One region of the Alloalcanivorax xenomutans genome, then DNA from elsewhere that is predicted to be linked to it. Evidence: predicted binding sites of a transcription regulator. Region 1 holds the regulator's gene; each other region holds the start of a gene.

The links. The regulator FNR, encoded in region 1, switches genes on or off when oxygen is low (the NO sensors DNR and NnrR bind a similar motif). The targets are predictions, from matches to a motif close to TTGATNTANATCAA.
Region 2: nirK (copper-containing nitrite reductase) is a predicted target of FNR. The motif match lies at 1,505-1,518, and genes of this name have one in related genera.
Region 3: clpB (ATP-dependent chaperone ClpB) is a predicted target of FNR. The motif match lies at 3,408-3,421, and genes of this name have one in related genera.

What each region holds. Positions count from the first base shown of each region.
Region 1 covers NZ_CP136538.1:2,243,506-2,249,068, reverse strand. Annotated here, with positions in the region: gene RYH70_RS10460 (sulfite exporter TauE/SafE family protein) at 1-113, shown strand, start outside; gene hemN (oxygen-independent coproporphyrinogen III oxidase) at 178-1,551, shown strand; gene fnr (fumarate/nitrate reduction transcriptional regulator Fnr) at 1,634-2,347, shown strand; gene RYH70_RS10445 (universal stress protein) at 2,344-3,261, shown strand; gene RYH70_RS10440 (IS110 family RNA-guided transposase) at 3,598-4,701, opposite strand; gene yaaA (peroxide stress protein YaaA) at 4,831-5,563, opposite strand, start outside.
Region 2 covers NZ_CP136538.1:1,322,049-1,327,611, reverse strand. Annotated here, with positions in the region: gene RYH70_RS06260 (formylglycine-generating enzyme family protein) at 1-359, opposite strand, end outside; gene nirK (copper-containing nitrite reductase) at 363-1,358, opposite strand; gene RYH70_RS06250 (GlxA family transcriptional regulator) at 1,575-2,612, opposite strand; gene RYH70_RS06245 (DJ-1/PfpI family protein) at 2,611-3,303, shown strand; gene RYH70_RS06240 (AraC family transcriptional regulator) at 3,314-4,099, opposite strand; gene RYH70_RS06235 (sulfite exporter TauE/SafE family protein) at 4,246-5,037, shown strand; gene RYH70_RS06230 (tellurite resistance TerB family protein) at 5,048-5,563, opposite strand, start outside.
Region 3 covers NZ_CP136538.1:3,714,340-3,719,902, forward strand. Annotated here, with positions in the region: gene RYH70_RS17100 (sterol desaturase family protein) at 1-614, shown strand, start outside; gene clpB (ATP-dependent chaperone ClpB) at 673-3,258, opposite strand; gene pgeF (peptidoglycan editing factor PgeF) at 3,452-4,198, opposite strand; gene rluD (23S rRNA pseudouridine(1911/1915/1917) synthase RluD) at 4,195-5,166, opposite strand; gene RYH70_RS17120 (outer membrane protein assembly factor BamD) at 5,222-5,563, shown strand, end outside.

The DNA of each region.
Region 1 (5,563 bases):
GGTTGCGGCGGGGGCCCGCCCGATATGTGGCGGCGGCGATGACGCTGGCGCTGGCGCTGGTGTTTCTTCAACACGGGCTGCCCGGAGATGTCCATGCTCATCACTATCCTTGATCTGCATCAAGGTCGGCTGTGTTCATAGTGGCATGATGCCGCCATTCCCCTTTGGAGCGCTGACATGACGCAATGGAATCCGGATCTGATCCGCCGATTCGGAGGTCCCGGGCCTCGCTACACGTCCTACCCACCGGCCACCCAGTTCCATGAGGAAGTCGGCGAGGAGGACTATCGGCGCGCCGTTGCTCGCGGCAATCAGGCCCGTCGCCCACTGTCGCTGTACTGTCACATCCCATTCTGCGCCACGGTGTGTTACTACTGCGCCTGCAACCGCATCATCACCGGCAACCGGGCCAAGGCCGAGGATTATCTGACCTTCCTGAAGCAGGAGATCAAAGCCAAGGCGGCGCTGGTGGACCCGCAGCGGCCCGTGGTGCAGATGCACTGGGGCGGTGGCACCCCCACCTACCTCAGCGATGCGCAGATGACCGAGCTGGTTTATGACCTGGCCCGTCATTTCAACCTGCTGGAAGAGGATCGCGGCGAGTACGCCATCGAAGTGGACCCGCGCACGGTGGATCGCGCCCGTCTGGGGCTGCTGCGGGGGCTGGGTTTCAACCGGCTCAGTATCGGTATTCAGGATCTGGATCCGGTGGTGCAGAAGGCGGTGAATCGGGAACAATCCCTTGAGCTGATCACCGAAGTATTCGACGCGGCCCGGGATTTCGGTTTCCACTCCATCAACGCCGACATGATTTACGGCTTGCCCTGGCAGTCTTCCTCCAGCCTGGCTCGCTCCCTGGAACAATTGCTGGCTTTACGCCCGGAGCGCATTTCCCTTTACAACTACGCCCACATGCCGGCGCGCTTCAAGGTGCAGCGGCAGATCCAGGAAACCGCGCTGCCCAGCCCGGAGGAAAAACTCGCCATGCTGAAACTGGCGGGCGAAACCCTGGAGGCGGCCGGCTATGTGCTGATCGGCATGGATCATTTTGCCCTGCCGGATGATCCCATGGCGGTAGCGCAGCGCAACGGCACCCTGCACCGCAATTTTCAAGGCTACTCGCTACATGGCGACGCCGATCTTCTGGGCATGGGGGTCAGCGCGATCAGCGCTTTTGATGATTTCTACGCACAGAACCTCAAGGTTCTGAGCAACTGGCAGGAAGCCGTGCAAGCGGGTCGCATGCCGATTGAACGCGGCTTCCTGCTTGACTGGGATGACCGCCTGCGCCGTGACGTGATCATGGGGCTGCTGTGCGACCTGCGGCTGGATCTGGTCGCCTTCCGGCAGCGTTGGGAAGTGGATTTCGCCGATTACTTCAAGGACCAGCTGGCCGCGCTGGGTGAATTCGAAAAACTGGGGCTGATTGATATGAACGGCCCCGTGTTGAAGGTCACTGACACCGGGCGCCTGGTGGTGCGCGCTCTGGTGATGTTGTTCGACCGCTATGCCGGCACCCCGAACCCACAGCGATTCAGTCGCATTATTTAGCTCGCCGTTACCGATCCGGGAGACCATAATGTCTCAAGCCGTAATTGCAATACGCAGTGTATCCAATATGGAGGTACGCAGCATGCCTCGTCACGTTTCATGCAACGACTGTAGTCTCAGCCCCATTTGCCTGCCGTTGGCGGTGGCGCCTTCCCAGCTCGACGAACTGGATGGCATCATCCGCCGTGGCCGCCCGCTGAAGCGCGGAGAGCACCTGTTTCGTGCCGCCGCCCCGTTCAGCGCCGTTTATGCCGTGCGCTCCGGCGCACTGAAGACCTATGTCCTCTCCGATGAGGGGGAAGAACAGGTTACCGGGTTTTACCTGCCAGGCGAGATCATCGGCATGGACGGCATCAGTACCGCGCACCATGTTTCCAATGCCAAGGCGCTGGAAACCGCTACCGTGTGCGAGATCCCCTTCCATCGCCTGGAAGATCTGTCCCAACGCATCCCCTCCTTGCAGCATCACTTCTTCTCGCTGATGAGCAACGAGATCCGCGCCGACCGCGAACTGCACATGCTGTTGAGCAAGAAGAGCGCGGATGACAGAGTGGCCTCTCTACTGTTATCCCTGGCCGCGCGTCAGCAGCGCCGGGGTTTGAGCAGCCGCCGCTTCCGCCTGCCCATGTCCCGCTATGACATCGCCAATTATCTGGGACTGGCGGTGGAAACGGTTAGCCGCATTTTCACCCGTTTTCAGCAGCAGGATATGCTGCTGGTGGACGGCAGGGATGTGGAAATCGTCGACCGTGAGGCGCTTTGCGGTGGCGGCAGACTACATGTGGAGGCACCATGACTATTCCGACCAATGGCATTCTCGTCGTCCTGGACCGGCACCTGAAGGCCCCGCAGCCGGCGCTGAAGAAAGGCCGGTTGCTGGCCGCGGCGCTGAGCTGCCCGCTAGTGGTGGCCGTCAATAGTGATTCGTCGGCCATGCGTCGCGCGGTGGGGCTTGACCAGAAGCGCCGCCAAGCGGCCGAACAGCAAATTCGCAATGCCTGGGAACGGCGCATTCAGGACTTGCTGGCGGGTACCGAGGCCACCGTGCATATCACCACGCACAAGGATCAGGATGAGGACCTGCGGCAGACGGTCATTGCCGCCAGACCACGTCTGGTGGTGGTACATACCAGTGAGGAAGGCACCCTGAGGCGCCACCTGTTTACGCCGCGGGACTGGTTGTTGATTCGTCGGGCACCCTGCCCCGTGCTTTGCGTGCAGGACCGTCCCTGGAGTGAAACACCTGTGTTTACCGCGGCGATCGAACCGGAGGAAGAGGACGAGAGCGGCCTGGACAGTGCCGTGCTGAGCGCGGCGCGGGAATGGTCGGCGCCGCTGCAGGCATCACTCAACGCCGTGCATGTGCTCGAGCACCCGGACGAAACGTTGTTGTTGGTGGCGGGCGAAGCGTTGCCGGAATACGCCGCCAGCGCCGAGAGCATTCGCAAAAGCCACCGCGAAGCTCTGGACCGTTTCGCCGAGCGCCACGATCTACCGCTGGAACGCACGGAAATGTTGGAAGGACCGATCGCCGGCACCCTGGCTGACTACTGTGAAAATAACGGCACAGATGTACTGGTGGTGGGGACGGTTCGCCGCAACAAAGTGGAACGCCTGCTGCTGGGCGCCACCGCTGAGTCCCTGCTGGTGCATGCCCGCAACGACGTTCTGGTGATCAAACCGGACGGCTTTGACGCCGATTGGCAGTAAGTCGCGGTCGGTGCTAAGAGGCCACTGTCGTGGGAGCCTGCCCTGCAGGCGAATTCAAAGTTCGCTTGCAAGGCAAGCTCCTATGTATGGACTCGCCCGTTGCTGTCAACCCTGCCTTGAACATGGCTACCCGGTGGCATCTATGTATCAGGCCTGTTCGAGGAAGCCTCGGTGGGCTTCTGGCCAACATCGGATAAGCTCGCGGTATGCCGATTACAGAGAGGCTTCAAGAGCCGGTAGGAGCTTAGGCATCGATCCGCGACGGTCTGACCTGGAGTCCATGTTACTCAGCACGGGTTGGAGCGCTTCAGCACCCCGGTGGCAGTACTCGGTGAATCAGTTGTTCATGGTCGCCTCCTGACGGCGGGTGGGCTGACGGTGATAGGTTTGCTCGTTCTGCAGCAACACCCAGAGGATGCGCAGGTTGCGGTTCGCCAGCCGCACCGCAGCGCCTTTGCGCCCCAGTCGCTGCTGCCAGCGCAACAGCCGCCGGTCGTCCGGTTGCTCGGAGTCGGGCCTGAGCTGCTGCAAGACCGCCTGCGCCCCCTGGATCGCCAGGCTGCGGATGTAGCCATCCCCGCGCTTGCCCATCTTGCCCAGCCGGACCTTTTCGCCGCTGCTGTGCTGCTCGGGCACCAGACCGAAGTAGGCGGCGAACTGGCGCGCGTTGGCGAAGCGTTCCGGCTGGGTTTGCTTGGCCAGCAGCGCCGTCGCGATGATCGGGCCGACCCCGCGCACGCTCATCAGCCGCTGCGCCGTCTGGTCAGCGCGCGCCTGCGCTTCCAGGCGTCCGCTCAGGACCGAGAGGCGCTCGCCCAACTGGCGCCACTCGGCCAGCAACTCGTCGATCAGCTCACGCAACGGATCCGGGATCGGCTGGCTGGCGTCTTCCAGTATCTCGGGGATCCTCCGGTTGATGGCCACATCGCCCTTCGCCAGCGCGATACCTTGCTCCAGAAGCAGTCCGCGCATCTGGTTGCTCAGCGCCGTGCGCCGCCGGATGTAGCCTTGCCGGGCCCGATGCAGCGCCTGCATCGCCAGCGCCGCCACGTTCTTGACCGGCACCGACGCAATACGGCGGTCATGCCCGGCCCGCAAGATCGCCAGCGCATCGTTACGATCGTTCTTCGGCCCGCTACGGTGTTTGCCCACATGCTGGGCCGGCAGGATACGCACCGCGTTACCCCGCTGTTGCACCTGGCGCGCCCAGGCCTGGGCGCCCGGACCGGTTTCCACCAGCACCGTCACGCCTTCGGGCAACTGCTGTAGAAACGCCTGGAAGGCGTCACGCGACTTGATCCGCTGTTCGTACACCACTTGGCCCAGGGCATCCTCGCCAGCCACCTGGAACACTCGCTTGGCCAGATCCACCGCCACGGTCTTACACCCAGGCACCTCGGACAGTGGCTGGACTGAATGCTTCGTTGTACGCTGTTTCATGGGCTCGCCCTCGCTGTCGTTGACATGTTTAGAATGCCACCGTGGCGCCTAGACGCCTCGGCGAGGGCGAGTCCATCCGATTACAGTGGCGGTGTGGCGACCCGGGAAATCATGCCTCCAAAGACTCGGTCAACCCCCCTGCTCCGCTCTTCGGAACACCGGTTTGGTGTCCGTGGAAGACGCTTTGTCATAGCGATACCCCGCCTCCTTGAATCGCTTCAGATCCTCCGGCTTTTCAATCCCTTCGCGCAATATCCAGGCCGCCATCAGGCCGCGGGCTTTCTTGGCGTAGAAGCTGATAACTTTGTACTTACCGTTCTTTTCGTCCTGAAAGACCGGTTCGATGACCGGGCCCGGCAGCAGTTTGGTGCGCACGGATTTGAAGTATTCATTGGAGGCAAGGTTCACCAGTACGTCGGTGCCCACGGCGCGCATATCCTTGATCAACTGGCGGGTGATGCGGTCATCCCAGAACGCGTACAAATCCTTGCCGGCGGACGTATCCAGCCTGGTGCCCATTTCCAGACGATACGGTTGCATCAGATCCAGTGGGCGCAAAACCCCGTAAAGGCCGCTCAGCATGCGTAAACGATGCTGTGCGGCGGCGAGATCGTCCTTGCTGAAACGGCTGACATCCAATCCGGTGTAAACATCCCCTTTGAAGGCAAAGAGGGCCGGACGGGCATTGTCCTTGTTGAAGGGGCGTTGCCACAGAGCGAAGCGCTCGACGTTGAGATGGGCGATCTTGTCACTCACCCCCATCAGGCTGGACAGATCCGCCGGCGACAGTTTGCGGGCTCGTTGCACCAATGTTTCACTGTCCTCCAGCATGCGCGGTTGAGTGGCGCGCAGCGCCGGCAAC
Region 2 (5,563 bases), 920 kb from region 1:
CCCCGGGCACGGCAGTAGGCATCCGCCACGAACCAGCTCACCCGTGTCACCGGGAAATTCAGAGTGCCGGGGCGCGGAGCCAGCGGCCTGTCCCAGTGAGACAGGTAGCCGGCGTCAGCGAACAGTCCGGGAATCCGGTCCCGACGCCATTGTGGATGCGCTTGGACAAAAGCCAAAAACTCCGCTTCGCGCACCGGCCGTGACATCAGTTGATAGCCTTCGACAACGACCTCCCCGCCGTTGTCAGCAAACCGCAAGCTGGAGTGGAAGGGGCCGCCGGACAACGGAACGTACTCGTTCGCCAGCGCCGCCGTGGTGAGTAAACACAGCAATGGAATCCAGCTCCCCTTCCCTTTCATTCTCTATCTCCCACCTTCGGCTTCAGGGTATTCCCCACTGAACTGCTGGCCAGTGTAGATCTCCGGTTTCATCGTTCCGTCCACGCTGAGAATGCCCAATGCACCTTTGTTGAAAGTACGGAAGATACTGTGATCAACCAGGATGAAGTTGCCCGGGACATCGGTGGTGAACTCGACCATGGCGGCCCCGCCGGCCGGAATCAGCGTGGTTTGCACATTTTCCTGATACTTGCTGCCCCCTTCGTAAAAGACGCGATCGAAGATCTCACCAATTACGTGGAAGCTGGACACCAGGTTGGGGCCCCCGTTGCCGACGAACAGACGAACCTTGTCGCCGGCGTTGGCGGTCAGCGCCCCTTCCCCGGTCAGCGCCCCTTCGCTGCCATTGAAGACCACGTAGGTGGGATGCTCGTCCACCGCCTTTTCCAGGCTGAACGGTTGCAGCCCCGGTTCCCCGTGGTCGCCCTCGGTGTAGAAGTCGCCTTGCATGACGTAGTACTCACGATCCACCGGTGGCAATCCCTCTTCCGGCTCCACCAGAATCAGGCCGTACATGCCGTTGGCGATATGCATTCCCACCGGCGCCATGGCGCAGTGATAGACGTACAGGCCGGGATTCAGAGCTTTGAAGGTGAACTGCGTTTTGTGGCCCGGCAGGGTGAAGGTGGCCTCCGCGCCGCCACCGGTTCCAGTGACCGCGTGCAGATCAATATTGTGCGCCACATGAGAGTCATGGCGGTTCTTGAGGTGGAACTCCACGGTGTCGCCTTCCCGGATCCGGATGAAGCTGCCGGGCACCGTGCCACCGAAAGTCCAGAACTCGTAAGTAACGCCATCGGAAAGGCGCATTTCCTGTTCCACCATTTCCAGGTCCACCACCACCTTGGCGGGCCCTTTTCGGGAAATCGGTGGTGGCACCATAGGTGGCGCCGTTAGTTGCGCTTGCTCCACCGGAAGCGGCGCTTCGGACACCGTCTTGCCGGTTGTGCATCCACTCAAGAGAAGTGCCAGAGCGATCCCCCCGGCGAGCTGCTTCAGTACGGTATGTGATGTTAATCCAGACTTCATGGCCGACCCTCACTTTGGCTATCGGGCTCTCCGTCGCGGTCTGGATTAAATATGCATTTTAAATGAATCTTTATGTTTTGACCGGTATCAATGGGCGAACCGGCCCAACAGCTGGCGATGACAAACCGGATTGATCAGTGATCTGGATCAATAACGCCGGGTATCCCCGCGTGCCTGACGCCGCAACGCTTGTGGGGGATGTCCAAAACGACGAACGAAGGCGCGACGCATGCGTTCCGGATCATTGAACCCATACATAATGGCAATCCGCTCGATGGGCTCATGGCCGGCTTCCACCCGGTGCCGGGCCGCTTCCACCCGCAGCCGTTCCACCGCCCGCGCCGGGGTCTCTCCGGTTTCGGCACGGAACAAACGGCTGAACTGGCGCGTTCCCAAACAGGCCGCCTCGGCCAAGCGTTCCACCGGCAGCGGTTCATGCAGATGGGCGCGGGCAAAATCCAGCGCCATGCGAACACGATCGGATTCAGGCTCCAGCGCCAGCGCCTCGGAAAACTGGGACTGATCACCGGAGCGCCGTTGCTGTACCACCAGCTCCCGGGCGGCGGCTCGCGACAATTCCAATCCCAGATCCTGCTCGATCATGGCCAGCGCCAGATCGATACCAGCGGTGATGCCGGCGGAAGTCCAGATATGGCCGTCACGGATATAGATGCGGTCGCCTTCCACCTTCAATGCCGGATAGCGCCGTTGCAGTTGAGCGGCATAACGCCAGTGCGTGGTCACACGGCGCCCATCCAGCAGCCCCACCGCAGCCAGAATCACCGCGCCGGTGCAGACACTGGCCACCCGGTTGGCCCGCCGCGCCAGACGCCGGACAGCCTCCCGCTCTTCACGCTGCTCGGCCAACCGGTGGGCACCCCGGCCGCCAACCACGATCAACGTATCGACCATAGCGCGACCGGGTTTGAGGGTGTCTATGGTGATACCAGCGGTGCTGCGCACGCCACCTCCCTGACGGGAAAGCACGCGCAAATCGTAGGCCTGCTCGGGGGCCAGCTGGTCCAGCCTTTGAAAGGCCGCCAGCGGACCGCTGAGGTCCAGCAACTGGAAATCGGGAAAGACATAAAAGGCAATTCGGTGCATGGCGCAAATCGAGGGAAACTGGTCATTGGCGCCATCACCTTGCTCCCCTAATCTGGGGGCGTCAAGCAGGAGACCCACCATGACGCAAACTTTGAATATCGTGTTCGCCGTTTACGATGATGTTACTCATCTTGATTTCACCGGCCCGCATATGTTCTTCGCACGGCTGCCGGGTGCCCGGATCCAGGTTGCCTCTCTGCACGGTGATCCGGTGCACGCCGACGGCCTGGTATTCGCCGAGCTGGCGGCACTCACCGATATCCCCCACTGTGATGTGCTGTGTGTACCCGGCGGCCTGGGCTGCATGGCGGTAATGGAGGATCAAGCCTATCTGTCGGAACTCAGACGGTTGGCCGCCAGTGCCCGCTATCTGACCTCGGTGTGCACCGGCTCCCTGATTCTCGGCGCCGCCGGACTGCTGAGCGGCAAGCGGGCCGCCTGCCATTGGGCCTGGCGGGACATGCTCGGTGAGCTCGGCGCCATCGCCGATCCGGAGCGGGTGGTACGCGACGGCAATCTGATCACCGGCGGCGGGGTGACCGCGGGTATTGATTTCGCGCTTACAGTAATCGAGGAACTGGCCGGCGCCGATGTCGCCCAATCGATTCAGCTCGGGTTGGAATACGCGCCACAGCCCCCCTTCAACGCGGGTCGTCCGGAAACAGCACCGGCACCAATACTGAATAAAGTGAATGACGCCATGGCCGCGGCCATGCCGGCACGCTGGGAAGCCACCCGCCGGGCGGCCCGGCGTCTGTCGCAAGACAAGTGAGGCAACCGCCTCAGTCCGGACGATGCCCTGGGCGGTCGGGACGGTAATGGGATGGCGGCTGGCCGAACCGCCGCCGGAACATGGTGGAGAACGACGCCGGGCTGTCGTAGCCGTATTCAAGGGCAATGCGGGTGATCGATTCCCCCGCCGTCAAACGCTCCAGCGCCAGCACCACGCAGGCCTGTTGCTTCCAACGCAGAAACGACAGGCCTGTTTGCTGTTTGAACAGGCGGCTGAAGGTGCGTTCGCTCATGGCCAGATGCGGCAGCCAGTGGTCGATACGAGCGTGAATATCCGGCTCATCCAGGAACGCGCGGCAGACCTTCTGCAAGCGCTCGTCTCCGGGCAGCGGGATATGGAACGGCAAAGACGACAGCCGCGCCAGCTCATGAAATACCAGATCCGCCAAGATACCGTCACGACCGTCAAGGTCATACAGCAAAGGTAGCTTTACTGCTTCCGCCAACAGCTGACGTAACAACGGCGATACTTTCACCACCTGGCACACAGGCGGTGGCCTGATCACCGCGTCGGGTTCCAGATAAAGGCTGTGCGTGCTCACCCCGAGCATGCGCACCTGATGCGCTTCCTCGGCCGGAATCCAGACCGCCTGTCCGGGCGGCACCACCCAGTTCCCCGCCCGCGTGGCAACGTGCATCACACCCGTAGCGCCGTAGAGCAATTGCACCCGGCGATGACGGTGCCAGGGCAACACCTGCCCATCGGCATAATCAGTGTGGATCGCCACCAAAGGACGCGGCGTATCGTCAATGTCGTCGATAGGGATGTTTCGCATCGCCTTCTTCCGAGCCCCTGTACCCATCCTGCCTCACCCTGGCCGAAACACGATCAGAGTTGGCCGGATCGATGATACCCGCTCAACGCCGGCGACGTATGCTGGCCACCTCCAAAATAATCCGGGCGCAACGGAGCCCAGCTATCATGGACTACTTTATCGTCATTGCCATGGCGGGCTTCGCCACCGGCATCACCACTTTGCTGTTCGGCTTCGGCGGCGGCTTCGTGGTGGTCCCCTTCGTCTATCATTTCGTCAACGCCACCGGCGTTGGCGAAGGCAATGGTATGCGCGTGGCCGTGGCGACGTCCACGGCGGTGATGATCCTGAACGCCGGCTATGCCACTTACACCAATTGGCGTCGGGGGCATCTGCATAGCGAAGCCCTCACCCCGCTCCTTGTTCCCATAGGCGTGGGCGCCGCGCTGGGTGCTGGTCTGGCTGATCTTCTCGGAGATTCACTATTGCGCATACTGTTCAGTCTTTATCTGGCGGGAACGCTGCTGGATGGCCTGCTGCGCAAGGGGTTCCTGGGTAAATCCGCGCCCCGCAGCATAGGCCCGGCAACCCGCTGGGCGGGCGGTGCGCTGATCGGCGCTATCGCCACACTACTGGGTGTTGGCGGCAGTGTCATGACCGTTCCACTGCTACGCCGGCATGGCTATGACATGAAGTACTGCGTCAGCGCCGCCAACCCGTTATCGATGCCAGTGGCTATCGTTGGCACGGTGATGTACGCCTGGCTCGGACAAGACCAGTCGCTTGGCGCGGAATATCTGGGATACGTTAACACCAGGATTTTCGGTGTTCTGGTGATCGCCGGCGTCGCTGGAATGCTGTTCGCGAAACACTGTATTCCGGCGATTAATGACCGGCTGCACGCCCGGGCTTATCTGCTGCTTCTACTGTTGATGCTGATCGTCAGTGTGTGGCCATAACCCGCGAAGACTACCGCCATTGCCCTTTTTTGGGGGAAGCGGGCCGGAGTAGTGGCACCAGTTGTTCGAGCAAATCCTGTTGCCGCCGCGAAGGGGTTCCCTCCACCCGGGTGATTTGCTCCACCAGTTCCAGTGCCGACTCAGCCTGCTCCGGCGAGAACCGCTCAAGGCTGGGCCGCACCACCGCCGCCAGGTTATCCCGGATTTCCTCGCCCTTACCAAACAAATGCACGCAAGCGGCCAACAGATCCGAGGCCTCGGCCTCGGGCAGGTGGAAGGTCTCCCGGAACAACGTCAACAGGGCCCGCTTTTCATCACCGCTCATATCGCCATCCAATTTGGCGGCGGCGGTCATTAATAGCGCCGTCAACTCCATGGGACTTTCCAAAGCATAGATCGGGTTACCCTGGCTGCGGCTGCGCCATTGGCGGCGACGGCGCCAGGCCCAGGGATTCAGTCCGCCCAGATCGATGCCCATCTCCGCCAGGCGATAAAGCAGCCACAGAATCGTGACCAACGTCCCCAA
Region 3 (5,563 bases), 1.5 Mb from region 1:
TAATTAGCTTCTTCACCGTGATCCCGATTCAGGTGTTCCTGCACGACAAGGTCGATATCGGCTTCCAACAGGCCATCGCCAGCCAGCCGCTGTGGCTGCAATTCATCGAGATTCTGATCGTGGTGGATCTGGGCAGCTACTGGATTCACCGGGCATTCCATGAAGTGCCCTGGTTGTGGAAGTTTCACGCCGTGCACCATTCGACCCAGCAAATGGACTGGCTTGCCTCTTCACGACTGCATCTGGTGGAAATCGTCGCTAACCGCTTCGTCGGTTATTTGCCGATCTTCATCCTCGGCTTTTCGCCATCGGCGGTGTATGCCTATCTGGTGTTCATTTCCTTCCATGCGATTTTCATCCACGCCAATGTGCGTTTCCGTTTTCCGCTGCTGCGCTGGGTCATCGCCACCCCGGAATTCCACCACTGGCACCACTCCTCGGAGGACGAGGCGGTGGACAAAAATTACGCCGCCTTCCTGCCGCTCTACGACAAACTGTTCGGCACGCTGCACATGCCCGACAAACTGGCAGCACGGTACGGCACCCGCGCCAGCACCCAGGTACCGGAAGGCGTGGTGCAACAGTTCACCTTCCCGTTCCGACGTTCTTCCTGAACGCACAACGCCGGCCCGAAGGCCGGCGTTGTGGTACTTGCCGGAACAGCGCGGACAATCACCCCTTGGTGAAGGTGAACTTGCCGTCCGCCACGTCCACGTTGATGGCATCACCCTGAACAAACTCGCCTTTGAGCAGCGCCTGGGCCAACGGATTCTCCAACTGGTTCTGGATCGCCCGCTTCAATGGGCGGGCGCCATAGACCGGGTCGAAGCCCGCTTCCACCAGTTTGTCCAAGGCCGCGTCGGACAGTGTCAGGGACATCTCCCGTTCCGCCAGCCGCTTGCGCAGATAGTCGAGCTGGATGCCCGCGATGCCTTTCAACTGCGCCTGCCCCAGCGGGTGGAATACCACCGTTTCGTCCACCCGGTTGATGAACTCCGGACGGAAATGCTGGCCGACCACTTCCATTACCGCAGCTTTCATCGCCTCATAATCGCCTTCGCCGGCCATGCGCTGGATCAGGTCCGACCCCAGGTTCGAGGTCATCACCACCACCGTGTTACGGAAGTCCACGGTGCGGCCCTGGCCATCGGTAAGGCGGCCGTCTTCCAGCACTTGCAGCAGCACGTTGAAGACATCCGGGTGCGCTTTTTCCACTTCATCCAGCAACACCACGGAATACGGTTTACGGCGCACCGCCTCGGTGAGATAACCGCCTTCCTCATAACCGACATAGCCCGGAGGCGCGCCGATCAGCCTGGCCACGGAATGCTTCTCCATGAACTCGGACATGTCGATGCGCACCATGGCTTCCTCGGTATCGAACAGGAAACCGGCCAGCGCCTTGCACAGCTCCGTCTTACCCACCCCGGTGGGGCCGAGGAACAGGAAGCTGCCATTCGGACGGTTCGGATCCGACAGCCCGGCGCGGGAACGCCGCACCGCGTTGGAGACCGCTTCCACCGCCTCTTCCTGGCCAACCACGCGATGATGCAGCGCCTCTTCCATGCGCAACAGCTTCTCGCGCTCGCCCTCCAGCATCTTGGACACCGGAATCCCGGTCCATTTGGAAACCACTTCCGCCACTTCCTCATCGGTAACCTTGTTGCGTAGCAACTGGGTTTCCACCTGAGCGGCTTCCTCGCGCTCCTGGGCCTGCTGAACCTTCTTCTCCAGCTCCGGGATCACCCCGTACTGCAACTCGGACATGCGGTTCAGGTCGCCGGCGCGGCGTGCCTGTTCCATATCCACACGGGCCTGTTCCAGTTCCGCCTTGTACTGTTGAGCGCCCTGCAACGCGGCTTTCTCCGCGTTCCAGATCTCTTCGAGATCGGCGTATTCCTTCTCCAGGGCCGCGATGTCCGCCTCCAGTTTTTCCAGCCGTTTCCTGCTTGCCTCGTCCTCTTCCTTGCGCAGCGCTTCCCGCTCCATCTTCAGTTGGATCAGGCGCCGATCGAGGCGGTCCATTTCCTCCGGCATGGAATCGATTTCCATACGGATACGGCTGGCCGCTTCATCGATCAGATCGATGGCCTTGTCCGGCAACTGGCGGTCGGTGATGTAACGATGGCTCAGTTTGGCGGCGGCGATGATGGCGCCGTCAGTGATGTCGACACCATGGTGAACCTCATAGCGTTCCTTCAGGCCACGCAGGATGGCGATGGTGTCTTCCACCGACGGCTCGTCCACCAGTACTTTCTGGAAACGACGTTCCAGAGCGGCGTCTTTTTCAATGTACTGACGATACTCGTTCAGCGTGGTGGCACCGACGCAATGCAGCTCACCGCGCGCCAACGCCGGCTTGAGCATGTTGCCCGCATCCATGGCGCCATCGGCCTTGCCGGCGCCGACCATGGTGTGCAGCTCATCGATGAACAGGATCACCCGCCCTTCCTGCTTGGACAGTTCGTTGAGCACGGCTTTCAGGCGTTCCTCGAACTCGCCACGGTATTTGGCGCCGGCGATCAGCGCCGCCATATCCAGGGACAGAACCCGCTTTTCCTTGAGCCCTTCCGGCACTTCACCGTTGACGATACGTTGCGCCAGCCCCTCGACGATGGCGGTTTTACCGACCCCCGGCTCACCGATCAGCACCGGGTTGTTCTTGGTCCGGCGCTGTAGCACCTGAATAGTGCGGCGGATTTCATCATCCCGGCCGATCACCGGATCCAGCTTGCCGCTCTCGGCGCGGGCGGTGAGGTCCGTGGTGTACTTCTTGAGGGACTCCATACGATCTTCGGCGTTGGGGTCGTCCACCGATTCACCACCACGAACTTCCTGGATTTTCTCCGCCAGCACCACCTTGCGCACACCGGCGTTCTTCATCAGTTTGCCGACATCACCGTTGTCGTCACAGGCCGCCAGCAACACCGCTTCGGTGGAAATATACTGATCACCGCGTTGTTGAGCTTCCCGGTCCGCCAGGTTCAACAAGCGCCCCAGATTCTGGGAAAGCTGAACATCTCCGGTGAACTGGCCTACGGTGGGCAGCTTGTCCATCGCCATCTTCAGAGCGGTGATCACATCGGCCGGATTGGCGCCGGCCTTTTCCAGCAACGGCGTGGCGACGCCGCCGCGTTGTTGTAGCAGAGCCAGCATCAGATGCACCGGCTCGATGGCATTGTGGCTCTGCCCCACCGCCAGCGATTGGGCTTCGCCCAAGGCTTCCTGCAGACGAGCGGTCAGTTTGTCCATTCGCATGAATGACTTCTCCTGGTTGCGCGTAAGAACCAGCCCTCCACCCTTTTGGTTTCAACGGCACTGGCTATTACCGACTGTTCAAAATCTGATCTATAAATGCGGGCGGCGCCCTGGAATTCAAGCAGCCCATCCCGGAAAAACCGCCGATATTGATCCAGATTAAGAAAAACGGAGATGGCGGGCCCGGCCCCGATCAGGGCTCAAGCCAAACCAGAGAAGCGAAACGGCCGGTCTGGCCTTCCTTGCGGTAGGAATAGAAGTGGGTGAGATCGCCGGCGGTGCAATGCTCCCCTCCGGACACGTCTTCCACACCGGCCTGATGCAACACCAGGGTGGCGGCGTGGGTCAGCGAGAAACGCCAATGGCCGGGGGTGGCGTCACGCGTGAAAGCGGGCTCGAACAGTTCCGAGGATTCCATGAAGGCGCGGCGCACCTCCTCCCCCACCTGATAGACGCGCCCGGAAATCGCCGGCCCCATCCAGGCGGAGAGCGCCTCCCCTTCCGGCGCCAGGATCGACACCGCTCTTTGTACAATCCCGGCATGCAGCCCGCGCCAGCCAGCGTGCACCGCGGCCACCGCGCTGCCGTCCTGGCGCGCCAGTAATACCGGCAGGCAATCCGCGGTGAGCACCACACAAGGCCAGCCGCTCTCGTTGGTCCAGACCCCGTCGGCGCGGTTGTCCCGTTCGCCGGCGCGAATGACCCGGTCACTGTGGATCTGTTGCAGCCAGGCTGGAGGATGATCCACTTGCAGCAGCCGGTGTACATGGCGGCGGGCGGTTTCCACCCGGGCGGGCTCGTCACCGCAGTTGGCGCCGAGATTGAATCCGGCCCAAGGAGGGGGCGAATGACGCCCCAGGCGGGTGGTGACCACCGACCGCACCCGCGGGTGCGGGTGCCATTCCGGCCAGAGCCACTGACTGACATCCGGCAGCGTCATTGCGCCTCCCGGTCCTCCTCGAGGACCCGAATCAGAGTCTGCAGGTCTTCCGGCAGCGGCGTTTCGAATTCCAGATACTCGCCGCTGACCGGGTGCACCAGGCCGAGGCGGCGGGCGTGCAGGGCCTGCCGGGGGAACCGGCGCAACGCCTCGCGTAAGGCCTCGGTGGCGCCAGCGGGAAACTTCAGGCGACCACCGTACAACGGATCCCCCACCAACGGATAGTGGCGGTGAGCCATGTGAACGCGAATCTGATGAGTCCGTCCGGTTTCCAAACGGACCTGGATCCGGGTGTGGGCCCGGTAGCGGTCCATCACACGGAAGTGCGTCACCGCCGGCTTGCCCCCCTGAGCCACCACCGCCTGGCGTTTACGGTCCACCGGATGACGGCCTATGGGCGCATCCACGGTGCCGCCGCCGGTCATCACCCCGACAGCGATGGCTTCGTACTCACGATGCAGACTCTTGTCCTGCAGTTGCGCCACCAGCCCGCTATGCGCCTCCAGGGAGCGGGCCACCACCATCAGACCGGTGGTATCCCGATCCAGGCGGTGGACAATGCCGGCCCGGGGCAGACTTGAGAGACGTTCATCCAAATGGAGCAGCCCATTGAGCAAGGTTCCGTCGGCATGCCCCGCCGCCGGATGCACCACCAGTCCCGCCGGCTTGTTGATGACGATCAGATCCTCATCCTCGTACACCACCGGCAAACTGATTGCCTCGGGCTGATCCTCCAGCTCCGGCGCCAGCTCCGCCTCCAGGGTCAGGCTCTCGCCGCCCACCAGTTTGTCCTTGGGGCGCGCCTTGCGGCCGTTGACGGTCAGAGCGCCTTGCTTGATCCAGGTTTGCAGCCGCGAGCGCGAGAATCCCTCGAACAGCTCCGCCGCCACCTGATCCAAGCGGGCGCCGGCGTGATCCACGCTCACCTGCTCGGTGCGTTGAATTTTCTCCCCGCCGAGATGTCCCATATCGCAACCTGTGATTAAATAGCGCTCCATTGTAGCGCGTCGAACCGAGGAAAAAATGCCACGTCTGTTTTGGCCACTGATTATCGCCGTGATGGTGAGCGCCTGTTCCAGCAAGCCCGTCGAGAGCCCGGAGCGCACCGAGGTCGAGCAATATAAGCAGGCGCGGGAGTCGCTGGAAGCGAAAAATTACCTGACCGCCATCGACAGCCTGAAGGAACTGGAAGCCCGCTTCCCTTATGGCACCTATGCCGAACAGGCGCAGCTGGACCTGATCTACGCCCAGTTCATGTCCCAGGATTACCCGGCCGCGGTGGTCGCCGCCCAGCGCTTCATCCGCTCCTACCCGGCTCACCCGAGCCTGGACTACGCCCTCTATATGCACGGGCTTTCCAACTAT